3 regions of the Ensifer sp. ENS09 genome follow, and region 3 is predicted to be linked to each of the others. Evidence: riboswitches for the same ligand, from Rfam matches in the RefSeq annotation. Region 3 holds a riboswitch; each other region holds the start of a gene.
The links. Region 3 has a riboswitch for thiamine pyrophosphate ahead of thiB (thiamine ABC transporter substrate binding subunit). Riboswitches for the same ligand answer to the same signal wherever they lie in the genome.
Positions count from the first base shown of each region.

Region 1 (10,216 bases), on a different contig from region 3:
GCGCAACGTGCCCGGCGTCACCGGCGCCTGCCAGGTGATGCGCAAGGAGGTGTGGGACCTCGTCGGCGGCTATGCCGAGGACTTCGTGATCGGCGACTACGAGGACAGCGATCTCTGCCTCAAGATCCGGCGAGCCGGCTTCGATATCGTCTATGAGCCGGCAGCCTGTCTTTACCATCTGGAGCGGCGCTCGATCAGCCGCAGCCAGGATTACACGCGCGGCGTCGCCAGCCAGTACAATGCATGGCTGCATACCGAGCGCTGGAACCAAGACATTACCACCCTGATGCCATCCTACCTCGGCGCCGAAGAGGCGGCAGCGCCGAGCACTCGTAAGCCTGCCGCCAGGAGCGCCGCATGAACCAGCCCGTACTTCGCCACGCAGACAACCTGCAGCCGGCCTGGCAACAGAACGAAGACCGCATCGAAGGCATGCTTCAGACGGTTCTCACCAATCGTTTCCTGCCGCAGCCGGACCAAAACAGCGTCTTCGTCGGAGATGGCAACTACCGGGCTGTCGGCGTGGAGTTTCTCGGCCACTTCATCCGCATGGGCGGATTACAGCCGAAAAGCAGCGTGCTCGACATCGGCAGCGGCATCGGCCGCATGGCCGTTCCGCTGACGCAATATCTCGATAGCGATCACGGGCGCTATGTCGGTATCGACCCGGTGGAAGGCGGCGTCACCTGGTGCCGTCAATCCGTCACGCCGGTCTATCCGAATTTCACCTTCCAGCATGTCGACATCGCCCACGAACTCTACAACCCATCAGGCAGGATCAACGGCAAGGCGCTGAAGCTGCCTTACCCGGATCGCCAGTTCGACTTCGCCATCATGACGTCGATCGTCACCCATCTGCCGCCGGACGAAGTGCTCGTCTATTTCAGCGAGATCAACCGGATGCTGAAGCCCGGCGGACGGCTTTTCGTTACCGCCTTCGTGGTCGACAGCATCGCCGCGAAGGACGAACACGGCCGGCGGGATCCCCGTCTTGCCTTCGTTCGTAGTGGCGACGGCCCCTGCTGGTTCGTGCCCGGTCTTCCGCCGCTTGCCGCCGTCGGTTTCGACGACGGCTTCCTCGACCGGGCGCTGGAGCGAGCAGGTTTCACGACGGTCCTGAAATCGCTCGGTCACTGGCGGGGCCAAAGTGCCGGTCACTACCAGGATGTCTTCGTCGCCGAACGCCGGAGTGTGAGCGGATGAAGAAGCGCATTCTGGTCGCCGCGCACAATCATCCGGCGCTTCACCCCGGCGGCACGGAGATTTTCGCGCACGACCTTTTCCGTGCCTATCAGCGGGCCGGTCACGAGGCGCTCTTCCTCGGCGCCACCAACCAGACCCACCGCCAGGTGCGGCCCGGCACGAGTTTTCAGGCGATCGGCCCCGAGGGCGACGAGGTGCTGTTGTGGTCCGGCCATTTCGATCGCTTCTTCATGAGCCAGATCGACCTCTATGGCGTCGTGCCCGACCTTACCGAGCTTTTGCGCGATTTCCGGCCGGACGTGGTTCACATCCACCACCTGCTGCTGCTTGGCGCCGAGTTTCCGCACATCGTCCGCCGCACCCTGCCCGACTGCCGGATCGTAATGACACTGCACGACTACTATCCGCTTTGCCATCACGACGGGCTTATGGTGCGCACCAGCGGCAAGGAGCTTTGTCACAAGTCGAGCCCCGACCGTTGCCATAGCTGTTTCAAGGACATTCCGCTCGATCGTTTCGTGTTGCGCGAGCAGCATCTGAAAGCGTTGCTCAGAACCGTCGATCGCTTCATCTCGCCGAGCCAGTTTCTGAGGCAACGTTTCATCGACTGGGGTCTGAACGGCGACCAAATCGACGTGATTGCCAACGGCCTGCCGCCACGAGACCCGCCGCGCAAGGGCCAGCCGGAGAACGATCGGCCGGTCTTCGGCTATTTCGGCAATCTCAATCCCTGGAAAGGCACGTCCGTGCTTCTCGAGGCTGCGCGGCAGCTGATCGACGAGGGCCTGCGTTTTGAGCTGCGGGTGCACGGGGGCGCGCCCTTCCAGGCCGACAGTTTCAAGGACGAGATCGCCCGCCTCTTCAAGAAGACGGCGCCTTCCGTCCAACAGCGCGGCGCCTACAGGCGCGAAGACATCGGCGACCTTATTGCCGCAGTCGATTGCACCATCGTGCCTTCGATCTGGTGGGAGAACGCACCGCTGGTCATCGACGAGGCGCAGTCCCAGCGCAAACCGGTGATCGCCAGCAATATCGGCGGGATGGCCGAAATGGTGCAGGACGGCGTCAACGGCATCACCGTCTCGCCAAACGATCCGCGTGCATTGGCTGCCGCCATGCGCCGCATGGCGGAAAGCCCTGACCTTCGGCGCCGCCTTTCGGCCAATGCCCGCAAGCCCAACGATATCGATACCACTGCCCGGCGCTATCTCACGCTCATCGACGCGATCGAGCCCCGAGAAACCGTCGCCGCCTAGAGGGAAGACCATGTCTGTAGCAGCCGACAAACCGGACGTCGCACCGGAGCAGAACAATGCAAAGCCGCTGAAGGGCCGCGTGGACGCGATCGACCAGGGCCGCGTCTTCGGCTGGGCCTTTGACCCGGAAACCCCGGAAAAGCGGCTTGCCATTCGCGTGCTTCTCGACGGCAAGGTGATCGCCGAGGCGCTCGCCGACCGCAACCGGCCCGATCTCAAGCGCAACGGCATTGGCGACGGCAACCACGCGTTTGAAATCGCGTTGCCCGAGATGGCGAGCGCGCGTAGCGGCGAACTCGTTGTGCTTGCGGCGACCGGCAAAGGCGGCGAACTGCCGCTTCGTGTTCCCAAGCCCGACGAACAAGCCGCTGAGGCGCTGATTGCGGCGCCACTTGCAAAAGTGCTCGACAAGCTCGACGTGCTGATGGCAGCACAACGGCAATTGCAGGTCTCGCAGCGTTCCGCCCTGCGGTCGAAAGTTGACGACGGCGATGAAGCCGAAAGCCCCGGACTTGCAGCAATCAGCGACGATGTCGCGAACCTCCGCGGAGAAATCACCCAGCGACTGACCGATCTCGACGTCCACCTGATGCGGCTCGACGGTGTAATCGCGGGCATGGAAAAGAGCCTCAACGCACTGAAGCAGCGCTCGAACGGCGATTTGAAGCCCGCGTTTCTGCTACTCTTCGTGCTTGCGGGCTTTGCGGCAGGCGCGATCCTTTCCGTCTTCCTTCGGACCTGAGGCCCATCTCATGCCCAGTACGGAACTCAGCCTTTCCGCAAGCCCTGCACCGCTTGGCCGTATTGCGCGCGGTGGACGCATTATGGCCTGCCCGATCGACGAAACAATACTTCTCGTTATCGGTACCGGTGGCCCGATGGCCGATCAGTTGCCGGTCGAGATCAATGAAGATGCGTCAAGCCAGGTCATGGCGTCGGTCGTCGGCTGGCGGCTGGCAGCGCCCCAGGCTTCCGCCACACATGGCTTTGCCGCGCTGTTGCTGCTCGATGGCTCTGATCGTCTGCCGACGACCCTGCGCTTCGGCACGGCGGGTAACGGCAAGCGCTACATGGTCGCGCCACGCGCCGCTTCGATTGGTGAAGTCACGGCGATGCTGAAGGATTTCGCCGGTCCGCAACTGGTACACGTGCTCGGTCGCCTGGTCGACGTGCTGATCAAACCGCCGCATGCCGATCAACGGCTCGCGGCCATCACGACCCTGCTTAAAACCGGAGCGGCGAGCGACGGATACATCGAACTGCTCGGCGAGGGGCATGACGGGACCATCGCCCTGAAAGGATGGGCGCGCGACCTGCCCGCCGGCGTCTGCCGGGCGATCGTCAAGGGTGACGATACCGTCCTTGCCGATTGCAACGTCGCCATTTTCCAGCGCAACGACGCCCCTGACGGTGCGGCTGGCTTCGTCGGCCTGCTGTCCGCAAACGATCTGCCCCGAGCGCGCGACATCAAGGGCATATTCTATCGCGGCCGTGGCGCTTGGCGTTATGCCGGGCTCCACGAACGCCGGGTGGTGACCGGTCCGCTCGAGACACCCGGCCATATCCGCGCGATGCTGCTCCAGAGCCAGAGCTCGCCGCAGGTCATGCTTCGCCTGCGCGATGCCGCGAGCGGATACGATGGCACCGAGACGATCTCGAGCCTTCCGGTTCCTGTCCGCCTTGGCGTGGATGCACTCTACCAGGGTGAGGATGGTGCCTTCCTGATTTCGGGCTGGATTTTAGACCCCGATGGGCATGTTGAAAGCGCGCGACTTTGCCAACAGGGCGGCGGAGCGCGGCTGGACGCAGCCTGGACCCGCACCGAACGGTCCGACGTCGAAGAGGCCTTCGTCGATCGGCCGGAATTCAAAAGCGCGATTTCCGGCCATCGCCGGTCCCATGGCTTCATCGTTCAAGTCGAGCCGCTTGGTGGCGAGGCAGAAGGGCCAGTTCACCTCGAACTCACCCTTGGCGATGCCCGCCGCGCCTACATGCCACTTTTCCCCGTGCGGCTGCCGGCTCGCGCCGCCGCCTTGCGGCTGCTTGGCTCGATCGATCCGACAAGCTGGGCCCTGCCCGATATTATCGACCGGCAGATCGTCCCTTTCCTGACGGCGGCGCGCAGCACCGCACCGACCATCGAGACCGTTGTCGACATGGGCCCCTTCGACCAGGCTGAGGGTACCGCCATCCTTCTTATCGCCGGAGAAACCGAAACGGATTTCGCACCGCTTTTGGGGCTGCTCGCGCTTGATCCCCAAACGCGTCGTGCGCCGATCGCGCTCGTGCTCCAGTCCGAGCGGTTCCGAAGGCACGCGGTCCACATCCGTCAACTCTCCGAATTCTATCGTTTGCCGCTGCGGCTCATTTCCGTCGAAGGCGCCGACGATGCATGTGACCTGGCGCAAGCGGCCGCCGAAAGCGTAAACAGCGACGCGGTCGTTCTGATTTCCGCGTCGCTGACGCCAGCCAATGCCGGGTGGTACCAGGCACTCGTTGCCGCCTACGAGGCAAACACGGGAAGCATCATTTCGCCAACCCTTGCCTATGAAGATCACTCTATCCGCTGGGCCGGCAGCACGTCGCTCGATCGCCCCGACCATCTGCAATCGAGCCGCTACGCCGGCTATCCCGTCGGCGCCGTCAATCGCCTCAAGCTGACGCGGGTCGCAGCCGCATCGCTCGATTGCTGCATCCTGCCGCGTGAAGCGCTTATGGAGGACGCAGGCCTGTCGCCGACCTATCTCGGCGCGGCGCTGAAGGGCCTCGACCTCGCCCTTCGCCTCAGCGGAAAGGGCTACGAAGCCTACTGGCTTCCTTCCCTGCAGATGGTGGGATCCGACGAGGTGCCCGGAGCAGGCTCTGCCGCCACCGCGCGCTTCGTGGAACGCGTCGATCGGACGCTGTTCCGCGCCCGATGGACGCCCGCCTCCGAAACCGCAAAGACAATCTTTGAAGGGGCTGGCGCATGAGCGAAAAACTCCGCGTACTCGTGGTCTCCCATGGCCACCCAACCCACTCCCTTGGCGGAGCGGAAATTGCCTCGCATGGCCTTCACAAGGCGCTTAACGGCCTGCCCGGTGTGGAATCGATCTACCTCGCCCGCGTCGGCAATCCGGTTCCGCGCCATGGCGCGTCCGCGCTGATGAGCCTGCGTCTCGCCATGGACGAAGTGCTCTACCACGCCGAAGACTTCGACCATTTCTTCCTCTCCAACGGCGATACGGACGCGATCCGCCGCGACCTCTTGCGCTTCGTCGGTGACATCAAGCCGGACGTAATTCACTTCCATCATATTCTCGGCTTCGGCCTGGAAGCGCTCTATGCCGTTCGTGATGCCCTGCCCAACGCACGCATCGTCGTGACGTTCCATGAGTATCTGCCGATCTGCCACAATCACGGGCAAATGGTGAAACGCCCCTCGGGCCAGCTTTGCAACGGCGCCTCACCGATCAGCTGCCACACGTGCTTCCCCGAAATCCCGGTGTCGCGCTTCGTTCGCCGCGAACAGTTCGTGCGCGGCATGCTCAATCTCGCCGATGCCTTCATCGCGCCCAGCGCCTTTCTCGCCAACCGCTATGTCGAATGGGGGCTCGAAGCCGCAAAAATCTTCGTGATCGAGAACGGCATCGTCATGGGCGACAAGGCGCCGGCCCGCGAATTGCCATCGCCGACGGCGCGACGCAACCGCTTTGCCTATTTCGGGCAGATGACGCCATTCAAGGGCGTTCACGTGTTGATCGACGCCGTATCGCGTGTGCCCGATGACGTGTGGGGCGACGATTCCTCGCTGATGATTTTTGGCGGCAACCTCGAGCGCCAGCCGAAAGACTATCAGGAGAAGGTGGCCAAACTGATCGAAGACGCCGGTCGCCGTGTGCGCTTCTACGGCGCCTACCAGAACCAGGACATGCCGCGGCTGATGCGATCGGTCGATTGGGTGGTGATGCCCTCGGTCTGGTGGGAGAATTCTCCCGTCGTCATCCAGGAAGCATTGCATCACGGCCGGCCGATCCTCTGCTCCGACATCGGCGGCATGGCCGAAAAGGTTCGCGACCGGCTGGATGGCTATCACTTCCGCGCCGGCAGCGCCCAGGATCTGGCCGACCGGCTGATCGACGTGTTGGCCGCCCCGCGGGCATGGGACAATCTGCGTGCGACACTTCGGCGACCGACGAGCCACGTCGATTGCGCGCGCGAACATGTGGCGCTCTATCGCAAGATGCTCAAGGGCGAGCAATCGGCCCTGCCAAGCGCTGCAGTGGCCTGAGATGCAATGAACGCCATGCTACTGCGCATAGCCATATCTAGTCATTCGTCCGAGGCGGCCGTCTGCTTAGGCCCCGTCCGAAGACGCTGTGCTCTGGTTGCGGCTGTCGCCCCACCAATGATGAAAATGATGCACCGGCCCCCGCCCCTGTCCGATAGTCAGACGATCGGCAGCGACCACCGCGTCATGCAAGTAGGCCTTGGCGGCGACGACCGCATGGTCAATCGGCTTGCCCTTGGCAAGCCCCGCGGCGATTGCCGCAGAGAGCGTGCACCCGGTGCCATGATCATTGCTGCTTTCGATCCGCGGTCGCGACAGGTTGAGGACGTCCCCCTGACCAAAGAGAACGTCGGTCGCGTCCTTGCCCTTGCCATGCCCGCCCTTCATCAGCACCGAACGCGCACCGAGTTTCAGAAGCATCTCGGCCTGGCGTGCGATCTCGGTCTCGGTTTCAGCGATCGCCCGTCCGGTCAACAGCGCCGCCTCGGGCAGGTTCGGCGTCAGAATGAGTGCCAGCGGCAGCAACTCCTCCTTGAGCGTCGCGATCGCGTCCCGGCGCATCAGGTGATCGCCGGAGGTTGCCACCATCACCGGGTCGATGACAGCCAGCCGGTCGTAGCGCTTAAGACCAGCCGCGATCACCGCGATCGTCTCGCGCCGCGAGACCATGCCTATTTTCACCGCTCCCACGGCGAGATCCGAAAATACCGCGTCGATCTGAGCCGCAACGACGGTCGGGGAGATATCCTCCACCGCAGAGACCCCACGGGTATTCTGCGCCGTGACCGCGGTGATCACGCTTGCGCCATAAACTCCGAGCGCCGAGAACGTCTTCAGATCCGCCTGGATGCCGGCCCCGCCGCCGGAATCCGAACCTGCGATGGTAACGGCGATCGCGGTCATCGCCCCACCTGCATGAGCCTTGAGCCTTTTTGGATTGAGTCAAAAACAGACACGAGCAAAGCGACCTCCCGGACATGGACGGAGATCCGGTCGGTAAGCGCAAAGACAGCTGGTGAGCAGAAGGGCCCTCGCCGTTCCTACGCCGGTATGATCCGGATCAGGTTCAAGGGTCTGGCTCACCGCCATCTCAGCACTGTGACAGTGCACCCCTCGGCGGGAGGGATGCTAGGGTAGCGTGGGCCGGGGTGTCAACCGTTGGAACCCTGTCACAGGCAAGCCAGTTCGAGGCGCAATCCTCACTGTTGAAGAAGCTTCCTAAAATGAAGGTCCTATGGGCTTTCGAGCACAAGGGGCCTTCCGTCTGAGCGTTCGACTTCACAGGCGAAGGTATTGATGACACAGGCTGTGAAAATTCATAGTGCCCTCACGCGATTGTGCACGGTTAGCGTGCCTCGATTCCGGACTTTCGGTCGCGTTGGGTCAACAATCGCTTAAAGGTGGAATAGCCCTCCAACTCCGGTCAGCATCATTGCTTCCAGAGCGTTGCGGATCAAACGTGAGTTCGATGAAGGAGTCGCTGATATCAGTATTCCTCTTCCGCTCGTCGAATATGGACAGTCCCACACTGGCTGCATTCGCCAGCTCTGCGCGAACCTCGGCTCCAGTTAAGATTGGCGAGGGTCTTCCTTTCAAGAGTTGTCTCTTTGGTAGCCGGATCAAACGCCATCAACGGAAGATCCCGAGCTCGACTTCTTGAAACAAACGCCGACGCTGCCCCCATTTTCAGGGATGAATTCGATACCGGGACCTTCCAACACGTGCCGTATGGCCTTCAAGTTCGCGAATGTTAGGGATGCAGCTCCATCTTCAGTTTCTGCTCGGCCTACGGTGGCGACTCCGATATCAGTTGCCTTGGCGAGCCCTTTAGCGCTCCACGCACAGGAGCGGCGCGTATTTGTGCGCCTGTGAAGCGCATCGCATGCAGAAGAGCCAGTAATCCACCTACTTAAGATGACCGTTTGAAGCGGATGCCTACGCCGCCACCATTTGCCGGAATAATCTCAATTCCTGCCTTCTCCAACGCCGCTACGATGCTTGCGAGGTTGTTGACGATCGGTACGTGAGCTCCCCTTTCAAAATCGGCGATAGTCTGGCGAGACACGTTTGCTGCCTTGGCGAGCTCTGCCTGGCTCCAGCCCAACATTGCCCGTGCTCCACGGCACTGCTCCATCGTAAGAAGTAAGTTACTCAAGGCAAACTTTCTGATTGACCTCCGACATATTGTAGGAAGAATGACCCGGCGATCGAACAGGTGCGGTAACACCTGTTCGATCTGACCAAAACCAAGCTATAGGGAGCTCGGATCATGGCTGATTCCGACAATAGCAGAACTTTGCCTACCGTCACGCGAGGAGATTTTCATTCCTCGGTGCCGGCGTGTTTACCCACATATCCGCACGTTGCGGCCCATCGAAAGTCAGGGTTTAGCGGTTGCACCAATGACCCTGCGGTCGCAGCCTGGCAGCATTGGCGTGCCGCCTGGACTCGCCTGAGCGAATCGACCCACCATCAGCAACAGCTCGAGATCGCCCTGTTCTCAGGCGAGCCGTCGTCTTCAGCTGAGCGCGATGGACGCAGCGCCTACAATGACGCGCTCGAGGACGAGGACCGCGCAGCGCTGGCGGAGGAATTAGCCGCCCAAGCGTTGTGGCCGGTTCCTGTGACGTCGCTCCCGGCGTCATCGCCAAACTCGACGCGATCGTGAACCGCGGCCAGCCTTCGTCGACCTGTGTGGACGAACCCTGGCCGCAAATCCGTACCGTCTTGGCTGATTTGCTCAAAATCGACACGGCAGCTGAACCCTCGCCACGCCTCAGCGACTGAAGGTGTTCGCCGCATCGCAAGCGGCGCGCTCGCAGCCCGCCGCCGGCATTTAAGCAATCTCCGAATGACCCCGCGCCGGAGCCCCTTCGGCACGAGCCTCTGACTCTGTCAAAAACAAAAGGGAATTGCACATGAAACTGGGAAGACCTTTTCGTAAGCGCCTGTTGCCGGCGTTTCTCCTGTCCGTCTCGCTCGGCTCGTCGTTGTCTGTGCCCGCCGGGGCGCAGGAAGCGGGCGAAGTGCGCATCGCCACCTCCTACAAGCTGATGACGCTCGATCCGCACTACGCCAACCTCAACGAGAACACCTCGCTGCTCTCCCATATCTATGAGCGACTGGTGTATCAGGACGAGGGTCTCGAGCTTAAACCAGGGCTTGCTGCCTCCTGGCACGCACTTCCTCGACGCAATGGGAGTTCAAGCTCCGCGATGGCGTCCGGTTTCATGACGGCTCCGTCTTCGATGCCGAGGATGTTGTCTATTCGATCGAGCGCATCCGGGATTTCCTGAAGCCCCCGAGCGGTGGCTTTCGTTCGTCTGTCAGCGGCATCAAGGCGGTTTCTGCACCCGATCCGCTGACGGTGGTCATCGAGACCAACGGTGCCGCCGGCGAAAGCTTGAAGCTTACCCGCAACGACGGCTATTGGGGCGGCAAGCCCGCCTGGCTGACGGTCGGCTTCCGGGTGATAGAGAACCCGGCC
Region 1 is NZ_JACVBP010000004.1:922,091-932,306, forward strand. It holds gene IB267_RS24510 (glycosyltransferase family 2 protein) at 1-361, shown strand, start outside; gene IB267_RS24515 (class I SAM-dependent methyltransferase) at 358-1,203, shown strand; gene IB267_RS24520 (glycosyltransferase family 4 protein) at 1,200-2,459, shown strand; gene IB267_RS24525 (hypothetical protein) at 2,470-3,201, shown strand; gene IB267_RS24530 (hypothetical protein) at 3,212-5,431, shown strand; gene IB267_RS24535 (glycosyltransferase family 4 protein) at 5,428-6,729, shown strand; gene thiD (bifunctional hydroxymethylpyrimidine kinase/phosphomethylpyrimidine kinase) at 6,796-7,632, opposite strand; TPP riboswitch at 7,750-7,853, opposite strand; gene IB267_RS24545 (helix-turn-helix transcriptional regulator) at 8,639-8,863, opposite strand; partial or broken gene IB267_RS24550 (ABC transporter substrate-binding protein) at 9,648-10,216, shown strand, end outside.
Region 1: it holds a riboswitch for thiamine pyrophosphate, as region 3 does, so the genes downstream of both, thiD (bifunctional hydroxymethylpyrimidine kinase/phosphomethylpyrimidine kinase) here and thiB (thiamine ABC transporter substrate binding subunit) in region 3, are expected to answer to the same signal.

Region 2 (10,216 bases), on a different contig from region 3:
CCCTGCGGCAGATGGAAGAGCCGCCGACCCATGTCTTCGTGCAGGCGGGTGTCGGCGGCATTGCCGCCGCCACGGCTGGGCATCTGGCGCTACGCTATGGCACACAGCGCCCCCGTTTCGTCGTCGTCGATCCGGCCCGCGCCGCCTGCCTCTACGAAAGCGCCAGGGCCGGCCATCCGGTCAAGGTGGCGCATGGCGAGGCGACGATCATGGCCATGCTCGAATGCTACGAGCCGTCGCTCGTCGCCTGGCGTATCCTGTCGCGTGTCGCCGATGCGTTCATGACCGTCGACGAGGAGGATGCCGTTTCGGTGATGAACCGGCTGGCGCGGCCCGCAGGCTCTGACCCGGCGATCGTGTCCGGCGAAAGCGGCGGCGTCGGCCTTGCCGGATTGCTGTCGGTTGCCCGTGATCCGGCGCTGCGGGAGACGCTCGGATTGACGGCCCAATCGCGTGTTTTCGTCATCAATACCGAGGGTGCGACCGACCCCGAGCGGTATGCCGCCCTCGTCGGCTTGTCGCCCGAGACCGTTGCAAACACATCGAACGAGAGAGGGTGAGCCATGGCGGGATCAAATCTTGACCGGCTTGTGAAAGACATGACTGCCTGGCGTCGCGACCTGCACGCGCATCCGGAATTCGGCTTCGAGGAACAGCGTACCTCCTCCTTCGTCGCGGCCAAGCTCCGGGAGTTCGGGCTCGACGAGGTGGTGGAGGGGGTCGGAGGCACCGGTGTCGTCGGCCGCTTGAAACGCGGCAGCGGCAACCGCGCCGTAGCACTTCGGGCCGACATGGATGCGCTCAGGATACCGGAGCAGGGAGAACTGCCCTATCGCTCGACGAAGCCCGGCACCATGCATGCCTGTGGCCATGACGGTCACACGGCCATGCTGCTCGGCGCAGCCAAGATGCTCGCCGAAGATGGCGGCTTCGACGGCACTGCGTGTTTCATTTTCCAGCCGGCCGAGGAGTGGGGCAAGGGCGCGCTCGCGATGCTCGATGAAGGGCTGATGGAACGCTTCCCGTTCGACGAGATCTACGGCCTGCACAACATGCCGGGGCTGCCCGTCGGCCGTTTCGAGACCCGCGTCGGCGCGATCATGTCGGCGGAGGACAATTTCGAGATCGTGCTAAAGGGCGTCGGCGGGCACGCGGCGCGGCCGCACTGGGGCAATGAGACGTTGGTTGCCGCCTGCGCCACCGTCGTCAATCTGCAGACGATCGTCTCGCGCCGCCTGTCGCCGACGGATATCGGCGTTGTCTCTGTCACCGAGCTTTTGACCGATGGCACGCGCAACGCGCTGCCCGGTCTCGCCCGCATCCTTGGCGATGCCCGCAGCTTCCGCCCGGAGGTCAGCGCCAAGATCGAGGCGGAGATGCGGGTGATCGCCAAGGGAACGGCGGATGCCTATGGCTGCGCGGTCGAGGTCAACTACACCCGCGAGTTCGTTCCGTTGATCAACGATGCGGCCCTGACCGGCCACGCCTTTGCTGCGGCGGAAACGGTGTTCGGTGCGGCGAATGTCGCAACGGCCGCCGAGCCGATGACCGGCTCCGAGGATTTCGCCCGCTTCCTCGAACACGTGCCGGGTTGTTTCGTCTTCATCGGCAATGGCGAGGCATCGGCGCCGCTGCACAATCCGCGGTATGACTTCAATGACGACGCCCTGATCTTCGGCGCGCGTTATCACGCCGAGATTGTTCGGCAGAGGCTGGCGCCCGCCGAAAGCCGGCCGTGAACCGAAATCCGCATGAAAGCAGGACAGAGATGCCTTCTTCTTCCATAGATGCCGCGCGCCTGATCGGGCGTATCCGTGAGCTCGGCGACATCGGTCGCGATGCGGAGGGGCGATTGACCCGGCTCGCCGGCTCCGACAACGACAAGGTCGGTCGCGATCGTCTCGTGGCGTGGATCGAGGCGGCCGGGCTCGACGTTGCGGTCGACCGTATCGGCAACATCTTCGGCATCTGGCGCGACGACGCGAACGGCGGCGAAGCGCCGGTCATGCTCGGCTCGCACATCGATACGGTCATCAATGCCGGCATCTATGACGGTTGTTACGGCGTGCTTGCCGGATTGGAAGTGATCGAGACGCTGAAGAGCAGTGGTGCGACGCCGACCCGGCCGATCGTCATTGCCGCCTTCACCAATGAGGAGGGTGTGCGGTTTGCGCCCGACATGCTCGGCTCGCTCGTCTATGCCGGCGGTCTGCCGCTGGAGACGGCGCTCGCGACCATCGGCACGGATGGCTCGTTGCTGGGCGAGGAACTCGAGCGGATTGGCTATGCCGGTACCGTCGAGCCGGGGTTCCTCACCCCCCACGCCTATGTCGAGCTTCATATCGAGCAGGGGCCGGTGCTGCAGCGCGAGGGCTTTGCAATCGGTGCGGTCGAGAACCTGCAGGGCATCTCCTGGCAGCGCGTGACGATCGATGGCGTCGCCAACCACGCCGGCACGACACCGATGGCGATGCGTTCCGACGCCGGTCTCGCCGCCGCCCGGGTTGGCCTGCTCCTGCGCGAACATATTGCCCGGTCGAACGCGCCGAGTGTCGCGACCATCGGCACCATGCGTTTCGAGCCCGACGCGATCAACGTCATCCCGTCTCGTGCCATCTTCACCGTCGATCTGCGCGATCCGGACGAGGAACGGCTGCAGGCGCTCGAAACGGCGCTTGCGGACTTCCTTGTCCTTATCGCCGAGGAAGAGGGGGTGACGATCGCCGTCGAGCGGCTTGCACGCTTCCAGCCGGTGGTCTTCGATCAGGGCATCGTCGCAGCGATCGAGGCGTCGGCCAAGGCGCGCGGCCTCAAGAGCCGGCGCATGACCTCCGGCGCCGGCCATGATGCCCAGATGATCGCCCGCATCGCGCCGACGGCGATGATCTTCGTGCCGAGCCGCGACGGCATCAGCCACAACCCGCGCGAACACACGGAGTCGGACGAGCTCGTCGCCGGCGCCAATGTGTTGCTCGATGTGGTCGAGCGGATGGTGGGGAGTCGCTAGAGGGGTAGGGGTATTGCGCGTCCGTTGATTAAACGGGATCGATGTCGCGCCTCCCTCTTCCCGTCATGTCAGGGCTTGGCCCGAGCATGCAGAGGCAGACGCTCTTATGTCTTCGATAAAACAGCGCGCGCCACTCTTCGGCGCGACGAAGCAGACGGCGCTTCAAGGCTCTTTTTTTGTGTGACCCGCACTTTTACGGGATCCCGCATAGCCCTTCTGCCGGGTGGAAGATTCTGGCCCGCTCCCCTCGGCGGGCTCCTCCGGTGTCTGGCGGAAAAGATTGAGGAAGCTGCTGCCGCCGTGCCATACGCTGCCGGTCGGTCCGTAATCGCGCCCGTCGCGCGAAGAGTGACGCTCGCTGTCTCCACCGCTCAGGCCGCTTCCGTCGATGACGCCGCCTCCGCCGCCTGCGCCGGTCCCACCGGGCTCGCCACCCACGCCGCTACCGTCGCCGGAGCCCCAGTTGCCGCCACTCCCGTCACCGCCACCCTCGGTGCCGCCGCTCCCGACGTTTTCGCCGCCTTGGTCGCCGCCGCCCGGAGCACCTTCACCATTCCCGCCGCCGGTATTGGCGTCGTCCGCATGGGCGGCGGAAATCCAGGAAAGGCCCGCGGTAAAGCTCCCATCGCGCGGCAGGTCGCCTGCGAATGCAAGGGCCCCGATGGACAGGGCCGTCAGTCTCAGCAGGCGTGTCCTCAAGTCTTTCTCCTTGTGCGAACGGCGTTGTTGCGTCGTTCTGCAAGACCTTCTGCGCGTCATAGGACTGCAGCGCGTCGCGAATGAATTTCGCCGACAGCGACTTTTGCGAGTGCCTTGCATACCGTTCAATCGCCGCGGGGACAAGCTATTCGGGTGCCGCGCAAGGTGCGGGCCCAGGGCGGTGGCCGCAACACGCCGATGATCGCGGGTTCGACAGGGGGGCGCGTTCGTCGATTGGGCGGGTCGGAAGCGCGCGTCCTACTGTGGTCGAGCCCGAACATGAAGGAGGTGGGGACCGTTGGCGATCGCCGGGAAATCCTGCGCGAATTGAAGGGGCCGTGACCGGCCCCTTCAGGGGGTCTTTGCCGCCTACTCGACCGCGCCAGCCGCGTCTTCCACCGGCATGTAGAGGTCGCCGCCCTCGCGGTACTTCGCGGCCATCGCCTCCAGCCCTTCCTTCTGCGCCTCGGCCCGGATGTCGTGCGAGATCCGCATCGAGCAGAATTTCGGGCCGCACATGGAGCAGAAATGCGCGACCTTGTGCGCCTCCTTCGGCAGGGTCTCGTCGTGAAAATTGCGGGCTGTTTCCGGGTCGAGCGAGAGGTTGAACTGGTCCTCCCAGCGGAACTCGAAGCGGGCGCGAGACAGCGCGTCGTCGCGCACCTGGGCTGCCGGGTGACCCTTGGCGAGATCGGCGGCATGGGCGGCGATCTTGTAGGTGATGACGCCGACCTTGACGTCGTTGCGGTCAGGCAGGCCGAGATGCTCCTTCGGCGTGACATAGCAGAGCATGGCGGTGCCGAACCAGCCGATCATCGCAGCACCGATGCCGGACGTGATGTGGTCGTAGCCGGGTGCGATGTCCGTCGTCAGCGGTCCGAGCGTATAGAAAGGCGCCTCGCCGCAGACGGCCAGTTGCTTGTCCATGTTCTCCTTGATCTTGTGCATCGGCACGTGGCCGGGGCCTTCGATCATCACCTGACAATCCTTGGCCCAGGCGATCTTGGTGAGTTCGCCGAGCGTTTCGAGTTCGGCGAATTGTGCGGCGTCGTTGGCGTCGGCGATCGAGCCCGGGCGCAGGCCGTCGCCGAGCGAGAAGGAGACGTCATAGGCGCGGCAGATGTCGCAGATCTCCTCGAAATGCTCGTAGAGGAAGCTCTCACGATGATGATGCAGACACCACTTGGCCATGATCGAGCCGCCGCGTGACACGATGCCGGTGACGCGGTCGACGGTGAGCGGGATGTAGTGCAGGCGGACGCCGGCATGGATGGTGAAATAGTCGACGCCCTGCTCGGCCTGCTCGATCAGCGTGTCGCGATAGACTTCCCAGGTGAGGTCCTCGGCAATGCCGTTGACCTTTTCCAGCGCCTGGTAGAGCGGTACGGTGCCGATCGGAACCGGCGAGTTGCGGATGATCCATTCGCGGATGTTGTGGATGTTGCGGCCGGTCGAAAGGTCCATGACCGTGTCAGCACCCCAGCGCGTCGCCCAGACCATCTTCTCGACTTCCTCGGCCATCGACGAGGTGACGGCGGAGTTGCCGATATTGGCGTTGATCTTCACCAGGAAGTTCCGGCCGATGATCATTGGTTCGGATTCCGGGTGGTTGATGTTGGCGGGCAGGATCGCCCGGCCGCTGGCGATTTCCTGGCGCACGAATTCCGGCGTCACGTGATCGGGAACGTGGGCGCCGAAGCTTTCGCCGTCGCGGACCTTCGCGCGCGCCGCGTCGCGGCCGAGGTTCTCGCGGATCGCCACGAACTCCATCTCCGGCGTGATGATGCCGGCGCGGGCATAGGCAAGCTGCGTCACTGCCCGGCCACCCGTGGCCTTCAGCGGCGCATGCTGGAACGGGAAGGTCGGTGTCAGCCGGTCGCCGCTCACAAAGCCGTTGTCTTCGGGGCGGACGGTGCGTCCCTCATAGGTCTCGACATCGCCGCGGTCGACGATCCAGTTGCGGCGAAGCCGCGGCAGGCCGTCCTCGATGCGGATCTCGGCACCGTCGGCGGTGTAGGCGCCGGAGGAGTCATAGACCGTGACCGGTTGCTCGCCCGAGGTCGGGTGCAGAGCAATCTCGCGCATTGGCACGCGGATATCCGGATGAAGAACGCCCGGCTTGTGGATCTTTCGGGAGGCCGGAAGCGGGCCTTGCGTGACCGCGAGGGCTGAGGGTTTGGTGGCAATATTCATGACGAGGCTCCAAGTTTGCGATTGGAGACCCAGTTCTGATGCCGGAAAGATGAAAGACGCTCCGCCAGGTGCTCACCGCACGGAATCCTGGCTTCGATATCTGCACCGTCCCTACGCCAGTATGAACTGGATCAGGTTCAACGGGTCACTGCGCTATAGCCGGCAAGCCGGCCATCCAGCAGAATCTCAGCCCCTTGCGGGACCCCCCTGGTGAATGCCTAGATCATAGCCATCGAACGGCCCGGGTCGTCAAGCGTGAATTCGCCTGTCGATAAAGATGCACCTAGTGCGTGTATTTGCGGATTCGAATTTGGCGCTAGCGGCCGGCCTTTTCCGGTGCTGTCCGCTCGGCATAATCGGCGCGGTTGATGCCGTGGCGCTGGAGCTTGTCGTAGAAGGTCTTGCGCGGGATGCCGAGCGCCTCGATCGTCGCCTTGACGTCGCCGCGCTGGGCGCGCAGCACCTCCTTCAGGATCTCCGCCTCGTAGCGTTCAAGCCGTTCCGGCAGGGCGAATCCGGGCTGTTCGGTGGGCGCAATCGTTTGGCCCAGCGGACCTTCCACACCAAGCGCCACCCGCTCGGCAAAATGCGAGAGTTCACGCACATTGCCCGGCCAGGCATGCGTCATCAGATGCCGTTGTACGGCTGGAGAGATCATCGGCACGTCGCGCTTGAAGCGCTCGGCCGCCCGGGTCAGGAAGTGCGAGAAGAGCAGCGGGATATCGTCACGGCGTTCGCGCAGCGGCGGGATCGACAGCGTCACGACGTTCAATCGGAAGTAGAGGTCTTCGCGGAAGTCGCCGCGCTCCGCCGGATTGCCGAGATCGATCTTGGCAGCCGCGATGACGCGGATATCGACCGGACGAACCTGGTTGGTGCCAAGCGGCGTGATCTCGCGCGCTTCCAGAACGCGCAGCATCTTCACCTGCGTTGCCGGCGGCATCGCCTCGATCTCGTCGAGGAAAAGCGTGCCGCCGCTTGCATGCTCGATCCGGCCGATGCGCTTCTTCAAGGCGCCGGTGAAGGCGCCCGGTTCGTGGCCGAAGAGTTCGCTTTCGATCACCGTCTCCGGCAGAGCGCCGCAATTCAGCGCCACGAAATTGCCGTTACGGCGGCGGCTCCAATTGTGAAGCAGCGTCGCCACCACTTCCTTGCCGCTGCCGGTCTCACCGGCGACGAGCACGTCGACATCGGTATCGGCGATGTGCCGGATCGTCTGGCGCAGGCGTTCCATGACCGGCGTCTGGCCGATCAGCGGCAGGCTGTCGCCGGCCGTCTCGGCGGCCCGCTTCAGTGCGCGGTTCTCCATCACGAGCCGGCGTTTTTCCAGAGCGCGATGCACGCTCTGCACCAGCCGGTCGGCGGCGAAGGGTTTTGGGATGAAGTCGTAGACGCCGTCGTGCAAGGCCTGCACCGCCATCGGGATATCCCCATGACCGGTCACCAGGATCACCGGCAGGTCTGCGTCGAAGGCTTCGATGCGGCGGAAGAAGGCGAGGCCGTCGATGCCCGGCATGCGGATATCGCTGACGACGATGCCGTCGAAATTGGCATCGAGCGTCTTCAACGCTTCGGCGGCGCTGGCAAACGGGATGACGGTGAGGCCGGCGAGTTCCAGCGTCTGCGTCATCGCCTTGCGCAGATGGGTGTCGTCATCGACGAGATAGACGGTCGGCTGCATCGCTCAGGCCCTCTTCAGGCGAACCGTGAAAACGGTGCCCTTGTCGCTGGTGTCGACGGTGATATCGCCGCCATAATCGGCGACGATCTCCTTGGAGATGGCAAGGCCAAGGCCGAGGCCCTCGTCCTTCGAGGTGTTGAACGGCGTGAACAGATCCTCGCGGATATGCGGGGGAATGCCCGGGCCGTTGTCGGCAACGACGAGCGAAACCGTCCCGGACGGGCTCTCCTCGCAGCGCACGCGGATCTCGGCATCGCCGCGCGCGCCGAGCGCTTCCAGCGCGTTCTGGAGAAGATTGATCAGCACCTGTTCCAGCCGGATGCGGCTGCCGAGCACGCGGAGGCCATTTTCCGGCAGGTCGATGACGATCGCATCCATGCGGCCGGCAAAGCGGCTGCGCAGCAACAGCATCGCCCCTTCGATCACGTCGCGCATCGGCGTCGGTTCGGCGACGAAGCGGCCCTTGCGGGCAAAGCTTCTGAGTTCGTCGGTGATGGTGCCGACCCGGTCGGTCAGTTCGGCGATGCTGACGAGGTTCTCGACCGCGGTCTGCTGCTGGCCGCGATCGAGGAAGGTGCGGGCGTTGTCGGCATAGGCGCGGATGGTCGCGACCGGCTGGTTGATCTCATGGGCGACGCCGGCCGCCACCTGGCCGAGGATCGCCAGCCGGTTCGCCTGGACGAGCTCCTGTTGCACCGCCTGCAGCTTTTCGCCGGTGCGCCGATGGTCGGCGATCTCCGTTTCGAGATGATCGCGGGCAAGGCTGAGGTCATGGGTGCGCTCCGCCACGCGGGTTTCCAGCTCGTCGCGCGCGGCGCGATCCCTTGCAGACACCAGCGCCAGCGTCTGGCGGCGGCGCAGGAGGAAGGCGGTAAGGGCGAGCAGCGGGGCGAGGAGGGCGAGCGCAATCAGCCGGGCCTCGCGGGTTGCCGCCGAGATCGCGCCATCGAGCGGCGCCAGTTGCTCCAGCCGCCAGCTTGTGGTCGGCACCATGGTTTCGACCCTGAGGAACCGGCGCTCGCTGTCGCCGGGCAGGAGCGCCCGCAACTCGCTGGAGCCGTCGTTTGTCGGTTCGATGTCGCGGAAGGGCAGCGGCAGCAGCGAAGCATCGCCGAACTGCAGGCTGTCGCGGATGGCGGCGACGCGATCGCGCGGAATGGTCCTCGTCGTCATGAAGCGCCAGGACGGGAAGCTGGTGATCAGCACGATACCGCGCCGGTCGGTGACGTAGACCGGCTTGCCGGAGGCGAGCCATTCGGCCTCCACATCGTCGAATTCGAGCTTTGCGACGACGACGCCGATCGGACCGTCGGGCCCCTGAACCCGTCGCGAAATGTAGAGACCGGGCCGCTTGCTGACGTTGCCCATGGCGAAATGCTCGGCCTTGCCGTCGCGCATTGCCATGCGGAAATATTCGCGGAAAGCATAGTCGTTGCCGACGAAACTCGTCGGCTCGCGCCAGTTGCTGGCAGCGACGGCAACACCATCGGGGCCGATCACATAGATGACGGCGGCATCCGTGTTGGCCGCCAGCGCCTGCAGCTTCTCGTCCAGCCGCTGCAGCGCCTGTGGGCTGCGGGTCGAAAGGGCCGCCTTCACCTCGACATCGTCGGCCAGCACCAGCGGCGTCGAGCGCTGGCGTTCAAGCACGGCGCGCAACAGCGAGGCCTTCAGATTGGCATCGATCCGGCTTTGGGCATCGACCGTTTCGAGCGCCTGGCTTCGGCCGTACTCGCCGGCGAGCAGGAGCGCGGCGACAAGCAGCGCGACGGCAAGGCCGGCAAAGACCAGCCAGGTGCGGCGCATCGATTGGTCGAGATCTGCCAGATTGAGGGGGGCGGAGAGGGCACTGAACATGGCCTAATTGTGCACTTTTTCGCTCAGGCTTCCAGGTAGGTTGTGCGGAAATCCGCTCAACTCTTTGTGTGCGCCAAGCCGCCCGCACAAAACATCCTCATCAATTCAAAGGCTTGTCTCGTGCCGCGGCGAACTGGCACGGCCGTTGCAAATGACGTCCTCATGACAGCCCGCGCTGTCGCGCATCGGAATTTGACCCGGGAGGCCCGGCATGACGCCGGACTGGGTGCAGTGGAGGATCTCATGATTATCGAACAATCCGCGGAACCGCGCGGCAAGACACCTTTCTATCGCCATCTCTATGTCCAGGTTCTGGCGGCGATCGCCGCCGGTATCCTGCTCGGCCATTTCTATCCGTCGCTCGGCACGGAACTGAAGCCCCTCGGCGACGCCTTCATCCGCCTCGTCAAGATGATCATCGCGCCGGTCATCTTCCTGACGGTCGCGACCGGCATTGCCGGCATGACCGATCTTGCCAAGGTCGGCCGCGTCGCCGGCAAGGCGATGATCTACTTCCTGACGTTTTCGACGCTGGCGCTCATCATCGGCCTGATCGTCGCCAATGTCGTGCAGCCGGGCGCCGGCATGCACATCGATCCGGCCTCGCTCGACGTCAAGGGCGTGACGACCTATGCCGAGAAGGCGCATGAGCAGACGATCACCGGCTTCCTGATGGGCATCATCCCGACGACGCTGGTCGGCGCCTTCGCCGATGGCGACATCCTGCAGGTGCTGTTCATTTCCGTGCTCTTCGGCCTGTCGCTCGCCATGGTCGGCAA
Region 2 is NZ_JACVBP010000005.1:245,480-255,695, forward strand. It holds gene IB267_RS25670 (diaminopropionate ammonia-lyase) at 1-560, shown strand, start outside; gene IB267_RS25675 (M20 aminoacylase family protein) at 600-1,739, shown strand; gene IB267_RS25680 (Zn-dependent hydrolase) at 1,769-3,007, shown strand; gene IB267_RS25685 (hypothetical protein) at 3,170-3,706, opposite strand; gene thiC (phosphomethylpyrimidine synthase ThiC) at 4,076-5,899, opposite strand; TPP riboswitch at 5,990-6,118, opposite strand; gene IB267_RS25695 (sigma-54 dependent transcriptional regulator) at 6,216-7,580, opposite strand; gene IB267_RS25700 (ATP-binding protein) at 7,584-9,437, opposite strand; gene IB267_RS25705 (dicarboxylate/amino acid:cation symporter) at 9,681-10,216, shown strand, end outside.
Region 2: it holds a riboswitch for thiamine pyrophosphate, as region 3 does, so the genes downstream of both, thiC (phosphomethylpyrimidine synthase ThiC) here and thiB (thiamine ABC transporter substrate binding subunit) in region 3, are expected to answer to the same signal.

Region 3 (10,216 bases):
GATGCCAAGGCTTGCCGTCAGCCGTTCCGACCGCGCCGCATGGGTCGCCATTGCCGGCGCGAGGATGCGGTGGACGAAGGGAAGCGCCATCAGCGCATTGATCGCCACGACGATAAAGGGCGCAAAACGCGCGACATCGCCGAAGGGACGCAGCAGAAGGAACCAGCCGGCGCCGAGCACCACGGGCGGCACCAGCAGGATCAGCGAGGTGCTGGCGCCGATGGCGCCGGCAAAGCCGCGGGCGAGCGACGTCGCGTGACGCGGCGCGGTGACGGTCGCGGCTGCGCGGATCATCACGGCCGCCATGGTGACGGAGGCGAGGGCCGACGCGAGCGCGATTGCCGCGCTGGTCAGCAGCGCCCGGTGCACCGCCGGGTCGCGCGCGAGCTTCAGCAGATCGGCTTCGAGGCCGGAGGTGAGGACGGCGATCAGCGGTGCGCCAAGAAACAGAAAGGCAAGGGCGATCCAGGCGCCATCACTCAGGCGCGCGATCCTGGACGCGCCATCGAAGCGGCGCACGGTGCGGCCACCGGTCATGCCCTCTTCCGGCTCGGTCGCCAGATAACGAAGCAGGAACAGCAGCAGGCCGGTCATGGCGATCTGCAGGGCCGATAGCGCGATGGCGCGCGGCGGATCGAAGTCGAAGCGCAGCGCCTGGTAGATTGCCACTTCGATTGTGCTGGCCGCAGGCCCGCCGCCAAGCGTCAACACGAGGGTGAAGCTGGTGGCACAGAGCATGAAGACGAGGCCGGCGGCACCTGGAAGGAGGCCGCGCAGGACCGGCCACTCGATGAAACGGAAGAGTGCTCGCGACGGCATGCCGAGATTGGCGGCGCTGCGCCAATACTCGGCGGGGATGCGCTCGAGCCCGGCCAGGAAGAGGCGCGCCGCAAGCGGCATGTTGAAGAAGACGTGGGCGAGCAGGATGCCGAACAGGCCGTAGATGCTGACGGGCTGCGCGAGGCCGAGCCAGCGCAGGCCGGAATTGAGGAAGCCCTGGCGCCCCCAGATCTCGATCAAGCCGAGTGCGCCGACGAGAACGGGCAGGCCGAGCGGCAACGCCATCAGGCGCAAGAGCCAGATGCGGCCGGGAAACTGCGGCCGTCGCGCCAGCGCCCGGGCGACCGGGATGGCAAAGAGTACCGACAGCTGTGTCGAGAGGGTCGCCTGCAGCAGCGTGAAGCGGGTGACGCGCCAGATATAGGCGTCGAACAGCGCGTCATCGCTCGCGCCGCCCGTCTGGCTCAGCAAGGCGACGATCGCCAGGCCGACGAAAAGCACGAAGGCGCCGAGGCAGGCTGCCCCGGCGACCACTGTCATGCGATTTTCGCGCAGTGCGAACAATCCGGCCTCAGTTCTTGCTCATGGCGGCGAGCCATTCGTCGATCCAGGCCTTGCGGTTCTTGGCGACCTCCTCCGAAGGCAGGAGGAAGGTGTTCTCCGGGTTGACCAGCTTGTTGAAGGCGTCCGGCAGCGGCTCCTTGGTCGCTGCGACCGGCATCATCCAGTTGGTCGTCGGGATGATCGACTGGAAGTCCGGACCGGTCATGAAGGCGAGGAACTGCTTTGCCAGTTCCGGCTCCTTGGCGTTCTTGGTCATGCCGGCGACTTCGATCTGGATGTAGTGGCCTTCGGAGAAGGCAGCCGCCTGATAGCGCTCGGTGTTTTCCGCGACCATGTGGTAGGCCGGCGACGTGGTGTAGGACAGCACCATCGGCGCCTCGCCCTTGGTGAAGAGGCCATAGGCTTCCGACCAGCCGGGAGTGACGGTCAGGACGCGGTCCTTCAGCTTCGCCCAGGCGGCACCCGCCTCGTCGCCATAGACGGCCTTGACCCAGAGGAGCAGGCCGAGGCCCGGCGTCGACGTGCGCGGATCCTCGATGACGATCTTTTGCGACGGGTCACCTTCGACCAGTTCCTTGAGGCTCTTCGGTGGCGTCTTCAGCGTCTCGGTATCGTAGACGACGGCGAAGTGGCCGTAGTCATAGGGCAGGAAGGTGTCGTCGGAGAAGTTGCCGGGCACGGTGACGCCGGTTGCCTCGATGCCGTGCGGCGCGAAGAAGCCGGTCGCCTTGGCTTCGGCCACGAGGTTGGTGTCGAGGCCGAGCACGATGTCGGCCTTGGAAGCCGCGCCTTCGAGCTTCAGGCGGGTGAGAAGCTCGACGCCGTCGGCGACGCCGACGTAGTTGACCTTGCACTCGCAGGTCTTCTCGAAGGCTTCCGCAACCTTGGCGCCCGGTCCCCATTCGGTGATGAAGCTCTCATAGGTATAGACCGTCAGCGTCTTGTCGGCGGCGGTCGCGACGCCGGAAAAAACGAGGCTTGCGGCGGCCGCAAGGGCTAGCCGGCTAAAGAGTTTGAGTTGCGATGAATTGGACATGGCGAGGACCTCTCTCCCAAAGTTCGTTGTTGCATGGGAAAAGGGCGTATCGATCCGATCGCGTCTAATCCCTCCGCCGGTATGAGCCGGATCAGGTTCCGCGGGTTGGCGTTTTTACGCCTCTCAGCCTCCGGCCGCTGTGCGGTCGGGAGGCACCCCGTTAGAGCGGCAAGAGATTTACCGCTGCCAAGGCCCCAAGGCAAGCGATGTTTGCGGGGAAGCAAGGGCGCCTGGCCGGCACGACGGCGCATGTTTGCGTAAGCCGCCAACTGCGCTACACAACGGCAGCGAGGAGGAAATGTCATGCCCGATATGCTCGTTCGACTTTATGCCCTGCCGGCTGAGCCTCAGTCGAAGCTTGGTCCTGGCGTCAGCATTCGCCGCGCCATGGCGCCGGAGCGCCGCCTGGTCGTGTCCTGGATCGAAAAGACCTTTGGCGCCGGATGGGCGGGCGAGGCGGAAGCCGCCTTTTCCTCGACCCCGACACGCATGCATGTCGCAGTCCATGACGAAAAGATCGTCGGCTTTTCCTGCCACGACGTGACGGCGCTCGGCTTTTTCGGTCCGACCGGTGTCGACGAAAGCAGGCGCGGACAGGGGATCGGCGAGGCGTTGCTGCTTGCAAGCCTGACGGCCATGCGCGAGGCCGGCTACGGCTACGCGATTATCGGCGGTGTCGGGCCGGCGAAGTTCTACGAGCGGGTGGCCGGGGCTGTCGAGATCCCGGATTCGACCCCCGGCATTTATGCCGGCATGCTGTTCCCCGATCCGGTGCCCGAGGGGCATTGACGGTCTGACCAAAATACCGAGAACCGGTCGCCCGACGGTTTTCTTCGTTTTCCTTCGGCGGTCCTTTGCGCTATGGGCTTTGCCATGGCTCGATCGACCTTCACCATTCTGCTTGGCGGCGCCCTTTCGCTGACCGACCGGCTGGCTCACCAACTGGCCGCAAGTCGCTTCATCGCGGCTGATGGCGGCATGCGCCATGCGCGGCTGCTCGGCATCGTGCCCGATGTCTGGGTCGGTGATTTCGACTCGACCGAGGAAGCCCTTCTTGCGGACTACGCCTCGGTCCCGCGCGAGCCCTATCCGGCGGCAAAGGCCGCGACGGACGGCGAGATCGCGGTCGAGGCGGCGCTGTCGCGTGGGGCCGATCGCCTGATCTTCGCCGGCGCGCTCGGCGGCACCCGCAGTGATCATGCGTTCATGCATCTGCTTCATGCCGTCGCCCTTGCCGAGCGCGGGCTTTCGGTGTTGATGACGTCGGGCGAGGAAGAGGCCTATCCACTGCTGGCCGGCCCGCTCGAAGTCGACCTGCCCAAGGGCTGCCTCTTCTCGGTGCTGGGTCTGACCGAGCTTACCGGCCTTTCGATCGTCAATGCGCGCTACCCGCTTGACGATTTCACCCTGCCGTTCGGTTCGTCCCGAACCGTTTCCAACGTTGCGGAGGGTCCCCTTCGCTTCACTCTCAAGAGCGGCCGCGCCCTGGTGCTTGCCCGCCCCTATGATCTTTCCGGAGCCTGAGCCTTGGCGCCTCCCATTCTGAAACTCGACGATATCTTCCTCACCTTTGGCGGCACGCCGCTGCTTGCCGGCGCCAATTTTCAAGTGGAGCCGGGCGACAAGATCTGCCTGGTCGGCCGCAACGGCTCGGGCAAATCGACGCTGATGAAGATCGCCGCGGGCCTTGCAGAGGCGCAGTCGGGCGAGGTGTTCCGCCATCCCTCGGCGACCATCCGCTATCTGCATCAGGCGCCGGATTTCGACGGCTACGACACGGTGCAGGCCTATGCCGAGGCGGGCCTCGGCCCGAGCGACGATCCCTATCGCGTCGCCTACCTGCTGCAACACCTGGGTCTGACCGGCGAAGAAGACCCGAAGCGCCTTTCTGGCGGCGAGGCGCGCCGCGCAGCACTCGCCCGTGTCATGGCGCCGGAGCCGGATATCCTTTTGCTCGACGAGCCGACCAACCATCTCGACCTGCCGACGATCGAGTGGCTTGAAGACGAACTGATCCGCAGCCGCTCGGCGCTGGTGCTGATCTCACACGACCGGCGCTTCCTGGAGAAGGTGTCGACCGCGACCGTTTGGCTCGACCGCGGCCAGTCGCGCCGCCTTGACCGCGGCTTCGCTCATTTCGAGGCCTGGCGTGATGAAGTGCTAGAGGCGGAAGAACTGGAACAGCACAAGCTCGGCAAGGCGATCGAACGCGAAGAGCATTGGCTGCGCTACGGCGTGACCGCGCGGCGCAAGCGCAACATGCGTCGCCTTGGCGAGCTGCAGACCATGCGGGCGACCTATCGCGGCCACAAGGGGCCGCAGGGCACCGTGCAGGCGACGGCCGCCGACGCCAAGGAATCCGGCAAGCTGGTGATCGAGGCCGAGAAGATCACCAAGGCCTATGGCGAGCGCACAATCGTCGCGCCGTTCTCGATCCGCGTGCACCGCGGCGACCGCATCGGTCTCGTCGGCCCGAACGGTGCCGGCAAGACGACGCTCCTGAAGATACTGACCGGGCAGATCGACCCGGACACGGGCACGGTCAAGCTCGGCACCAATCTGGAAATCGCGACGCTCGACCAGAAGCGCGAAGACCTCAATCTCGACGATACGCTGGCGCACTACCTGACGGACGGGCGCGGCGACAACCTGCTGGTCAATGGCGAGCAGCGCCACGTTACCGGTTACATGAAGGACTTCCTGTTCCAGCCGGAGCAGGCGCGCACCCCGATCCGTGAGCTTTCGGGCGGCGAGCGCGCAAGGCTGATGCTGGCGCGCATCCTCGCGCGGGCGACGAACCTTCTGATCCTCGACGAGCCGACCAACGATCTCGACATCGAGACGCTCGACCTGCTGCAGGAGATCGTCGCCGGTTTTGCCGGAACTGTGATCCTCGTCAGCCACGACCGTGACTTCCTCGACCGCACCGTCACCTCGACGATCGCACCAGCCAATCCGGAGGCGCCGGATGGACGCTGGATCGAGTATGCCGGCGGCTATTCCGACATGATGGCGCAGCGCAAGGGCGCGATCGAGGAGAAGCGCAAGGCCGAGAAGGCGGAGAAGGCCAGGGCCGATGCCGCCGCACCCACGGCCGAAGCGCCGAAGGCTGCCAAGGGCAAGCTTTCCTACAAGCAGAAATTCGCGCTCGAAAACCTGCCGAAGGAGATCGCCAAGGCGGAGGCCGAGGCTGCCAAGCGCGAAGAAAAGATGGCGGATCCCAACCTCTTCACAAAAGATCCAAATGCTTTTGCGAAACTGGCGCAGGAGCTGGAGAAGCTGCGTGCCGACCTTGCTCGCATGGAAGAGGAATGGCTGGAGCTCGAGATGCTGCGCGAGGAGCTCGAGGGCTGAGGTACAGCCAAGACGGTTCCATGCGTGAATGCAAAGGTAATACGTTGAATCCTTGCGGGTTTTACCGTTAAACTGGTAAGGGAATGATCGCTCGCCGCGTTGAACGTTATCAGATGCTATGATAAGTAAAACTTATTATATCACCTGTGAACGATCATGATGCCCTTCAAGCTAGAATCCGAAACCATTGGAATGCTTCTGACCGATGTCTCGCGCCTCTTGCGCGGGGCCTTCGACCGCAAGGTCAATGCCATGGACCTGGGCATCACGCCCGGCGAGGCGCGCACGCTGATCCAGGCGGCGCTTACCGAGGGCATCAAACAGGCCGAAATCGCCACACGCATGGGCATCGAGCCGATGACGCTGTCGGCCTATCTCGACCGGCTGGAGACCAACGGGCTCGTCGCCCGTGTTCCCGATCCGGCGGATCGTCGCGCCAAGAATGTTATCATCACCGAAAAGGCGGGTCCGCTGCTCAACGAGTTGATGACCGGCCTCCGCGAAATGATGGATGCCTATACCGAAGGGCTGGATGCGGAAGCGCGCGCGCTTCTCTGTTCCAACCTGCGCATCCTGCGTGACAATCTGCGTCAGCTCGATCCGTGCCTTGCGGGCAAGGATACAGCGGAGAAGGCCGAGGTCCGGGCCGGAGCCGCGCAATGACGCGTCGCATGAGCGAGCGGCGCACAAGCATCATCGGCGCCTTCCTGGTGGCGCTCGGCCCCGTTTCCATGGCGCTCTACACGCCGGCGATGCCCGAACTGGTGCGTGCCTTCTCCTCAAGCGAAGCGGCGATCAAGATGACGCTGTCGCTCTATTTCGCCGGCTTCGCCTTTGCCCAGCTTGTCTCCGGGACGCTTTCCGACGTCATCGGACGCCGGCGCGCGACGCTGATCTTCATGGCGATCTACCTCGTCGGCAGCCTGATGGCGGCCTTTGCGCCTTCCGTCGCGGTGCTTTTGGCCGGCCGCCTGGTGCAGGGCATCGGCGCCTCCGTCGGGATGACCGTGGCGCGTGCGATCGTGCGCGACCAGTTCACCGGGACTGAAGCCGCACGCATCATGAACATGATCGGCATGATGCTGGCCCTCGGACCCGCCGTGTCGCCGACGCTTGGCGGCCTGGCGCTCGGTCTCTTCGGGTGGCAGTCGATCTTCTTCCTGATGGTCGGCTTTGCCGCCATGGCCTGTCTCACCGTGCAGTTCTTCATGGCCGAGACCGCGACCCCGGATCCGGCCAAGGGCCGCCTGAAGCCCATCCTTGCGGCCTACCGGCGGTTGGTGAGCGACAGCCGCTTCGTTTCCTCGACACTTGTGATCGGCGGAGCGGTCGGCGCACTTTATGCCTGGGCGACCATGTTGCCCTTCGTGCTGATCAATGCGGTGGGGCTGACACCGACCGAGTTCGGCGTCGGCATGCTGATGCAGTCGGGCCTTTTCTTTTCGGGAACCGTTGTGGTGCGGCTGCTGATGCGGCGTTTCACGCCGCAGGCGCTAGTGCCGGCCGGCCTCGTCTTCATCGGTGCGGCCAGCCTCGCGCTTGCCTACACCATGCACATGCTGCCGCCGAGCTTCCTCTCGGTCATGCTGCCGATCGGCATCTATGCCTTCGGCATCGCCTTCGTCATGCCCTACATGATGACGGCGGCGATGGCGCCGTTTCCGGACATCGCTGGCACGGCGTCGGCAGTGATGGGTTTCGTACAGATGGGCTCGGGGCTGCTTGGTGGCGCGATCGCCGCGGCGGTCGGCGCTCCGGTGCTGGCGCTCGGCACGATCATTCCATGCTTCGGCCTCGTCTGCATCCTGAGCTATGTCTGGTATCGCCGCAACGTTCGCTCGCAGCCGCTCGCCGTGCCGGTCGAGCGCAAGGATCCCTTGCAGCAAGCGGCGGAGTAGTGGACACGAAAAAAGCCTCCGCGAAAGCATCGCGGAGGCTTTTTTCTTCACTGGATAGTGGCTTAGCGGTTGCGCGCGGCTAGCGTGCGCAGGCGCAGCGCGTTGAGCTTGATGAAGCCGGCGGCATCCTTCTGGTCGTAGGCGCCCTGGTCGTCCTCGAAGGTGACGAGCTTGTCGGAGTAGAGCGACTTGTCGCTCTCGCGGCCGATGACCATGACGTTGCCCTTGTAAAGCTTCAGCGTCACTTCGCCTTCGACATGTTCCTGGCTCTTGTCGATCGCCGCCTGTAACATTTCGCGCTCCGGCGAGAACCAGAAGCCGTAATAGATCAGCTCGGCGTAGCGCGGCATCAGCTCGTCCTTGAGGTGGGCAGCACCCCGGTCGAGCGTGATGCTCTCGATTGCGCGGTGCGCGGAGAGCAGGATGGTGCCGCCGGGGGTCTCGTAGACACCGCGCGACTTCATGCCGACGAAGCGGTTCTCGACGAGGTCGAGGCGGCCGATACCGTTGTCGCGGCCGTATTCGTTGAGCTTGGCAAGCAGGCTTGCCGGCGACAGGCGTATGCCGTTGATCGAGACGGCGTCCCCGCGCTCGAAGCCGATCTTGATGACGGTCGCCTGATCCGGAGCGGCTTCCGGCGAGATCGTGCGCATGTGCACGTATTCAGGGGCTTCCAGTGCCGGGTCTTCGAGAACCTTGCCCTCGGAGGAGGAGTGCAGCAGGTTGGCGTCGACGGAGAACGGCGCTTCGCCCTTCTTGTCCTTGGCAACCGGGATCTGGTGCTTTTCGGCGAATTCGAGCAGGTCGGTGCGGCTCTTGAACGACCAGTCGCGCCACGGCGCGATGATCTTGATGTCCGGGTTCAGCGCATAGGCGGAAAGCTCGAAGCGAACCTGGTCGTTGCCCTTGCCGGTCGCGCCATGGGCGATCGCGTCGGCGCCGGTCTTCTTGGCGATATCGATCAGGTGCTTGGAGATCAGCGGGCGGGCGATCGAGGTGCCGAGCAGGTAGACGCCCTCATAGACGGCGTTGGCGCGGAACATCGGGAAGACGAAATCCTTGACGAACTCCTCGCGGACGTCCTCGATGTAGATCTCCTTGATGCCGAGCATCTCGGCCTTCTTGCGGGCCGGCTCGAGCTCTTCGCCCTGGCCGAGGTCGGCGGTGAAGGTGACGACTTCCGCGCCGAGTTCGGTCTGCAGCCACTTCAGGATGATCGAGGTGTCGAGACCGCCCGAATAGGCGAGAACGACCTTTTTCACGTCTTTATGCGATGCCATGGTTTCCGTCCGTCTGGTCTTGGGGAGGGCGGCGATGCCGCGTGCAAATCTGCGGCACTTTAGCCAGAACCTGCGGCGATACAAGCGCTAGAACGCTTGACGATGCGAATCCGCTGGCAAAAGCGCAGGCGCAGGATTACTGGAGGCGACCCCCGTGCCGAGGAAACGACGATGGACTTCATTCCCAGCCTGCCGACCCTCCTGACCTTTGCCGCTGCGACGCTGCTTCTGGCGGCCACACCCGGCCCGGACATGACGCTTTCGATCAGCCGGGCACTCGCCCAGGGCAAGAAGGCCGCGTTCTTCGTCGTGCTCGGCACCAGCTTCGGCATCGTCGTGCATACGCTGCTCGTCGCGTTCGGCATCTCGGCGCTGATCACCGCTTCGCCGACCGCCTTTGCCATCCTCAAGACCGGCGGTGCCGCCTATCTGCTGTGGCTTGCCATCCAGGCGATCCGCTTCGGCTCCAGCATTTCGGTGCAGAAGGTCGAGCCGACGGAAGACAAGGCGCTTGCCAACATCTCGGCTGGATTCTGGGTGAACCTGTTGAACCCCAAGGTCATCATCTTCTTCATGACCTTCCTGCCGCAGTTCGTCAGCGCCGACGATCCCTCGGTCACCGGCAAGCTTCTGTTCTTCGGCGCGTTCTTCATCACCATCGGCATGCCGGTGAACATGCTGGTCGTCTTCACTGCCGACTGGCTTGCCTCCTGGCTGCAGCGCAACAGGGGCGTGATGCGGGCACTGGACTTCAGCTTCGCCGGCGTCTTCTCGGTGTTCGCGGTGAAGATCTTCATGACGACGGCGCGGTAAACAAAAAGCCCGGACATCGTGGATGCCCGGGCCTTGTTCTGGAGGCGTCTTCCGTACTCAGCCGATGAGCAGTGCGTCGTCGTCGAGCGTCTGGCCGCGGATGCGGCGGAACATGGCGATCAGGTCCTCGACCTGCAGTTCCTTGCGGCTGTCGCCGGCGACGTCGAGCACGATCTCGCCACCGTGCAGCATGATGGTGCGGTGGCCGTAGTCGAGCGCCTGGCGCATCGAGTGGGTCACCATCATCGTCGTCAGCTTGCGCTCGGAAACGATCTTCTGCGTCAGGTTCATCACGAACTCGGCCATGCCCGGGTCGAGCGCTGCCGTATGCTCGTCGAGCAGCAGCACTTCGGAGCCGGCGAGCGTCGCCATGACCAGCGAGACCGCCTGGCGCTGACCACCGGACAACAGATCCATGCGGTCGCCCATGCGGTTTTCAAGGCCGAGGTTGAGTTCGGCGATGCGCTCGCGGAAATGTTCGCGGCGCTTCG
Region 3 is NZ_JACVBP010000007.1:234,041-244,256, reverse strand. It holds gene thiP (thiamine/thiamine pyrophosphate ABC transporter permease ThiP) at 1-1,344, opposite strand, end outside; gene thiB (thiamine ABC transporter substrate binding subunit) at 1,352-2,380, opposite strand; TPP riboswitch at 2,432-2,550, opposite strand; gene IB267_RS30015 (GNAT family N-acetyltransferase) at 2,684-3,169, shown strand; gene IB267_RS30010 (thiamine diphosphokinase) at 3,254-3,904, shown strand; gene IB267_RS30005 (ABC-F family ATP-binding cassette domain-containing protein) at 3,908-5,734, shown strand; gene IB267_RS30000 (MarR family winged helix-turn-helix transcriptional regulator) at 5,894-6,397, shown strand; gene IB267_RS29995 (multidrug effflux MFS transporter) at 6,394-7,632, shown strand; gene IB267_RS29990 (argininosuccinate synthase) at 7,695-8,912, opposite strand; gene IB267_RS29985 (LysE family translocator) at 9,084-9,725, shown strand; gene IB267_RS29980 (ABC transporter ATP-binding protein) at 9,783-10,216, opposite strand, start outside.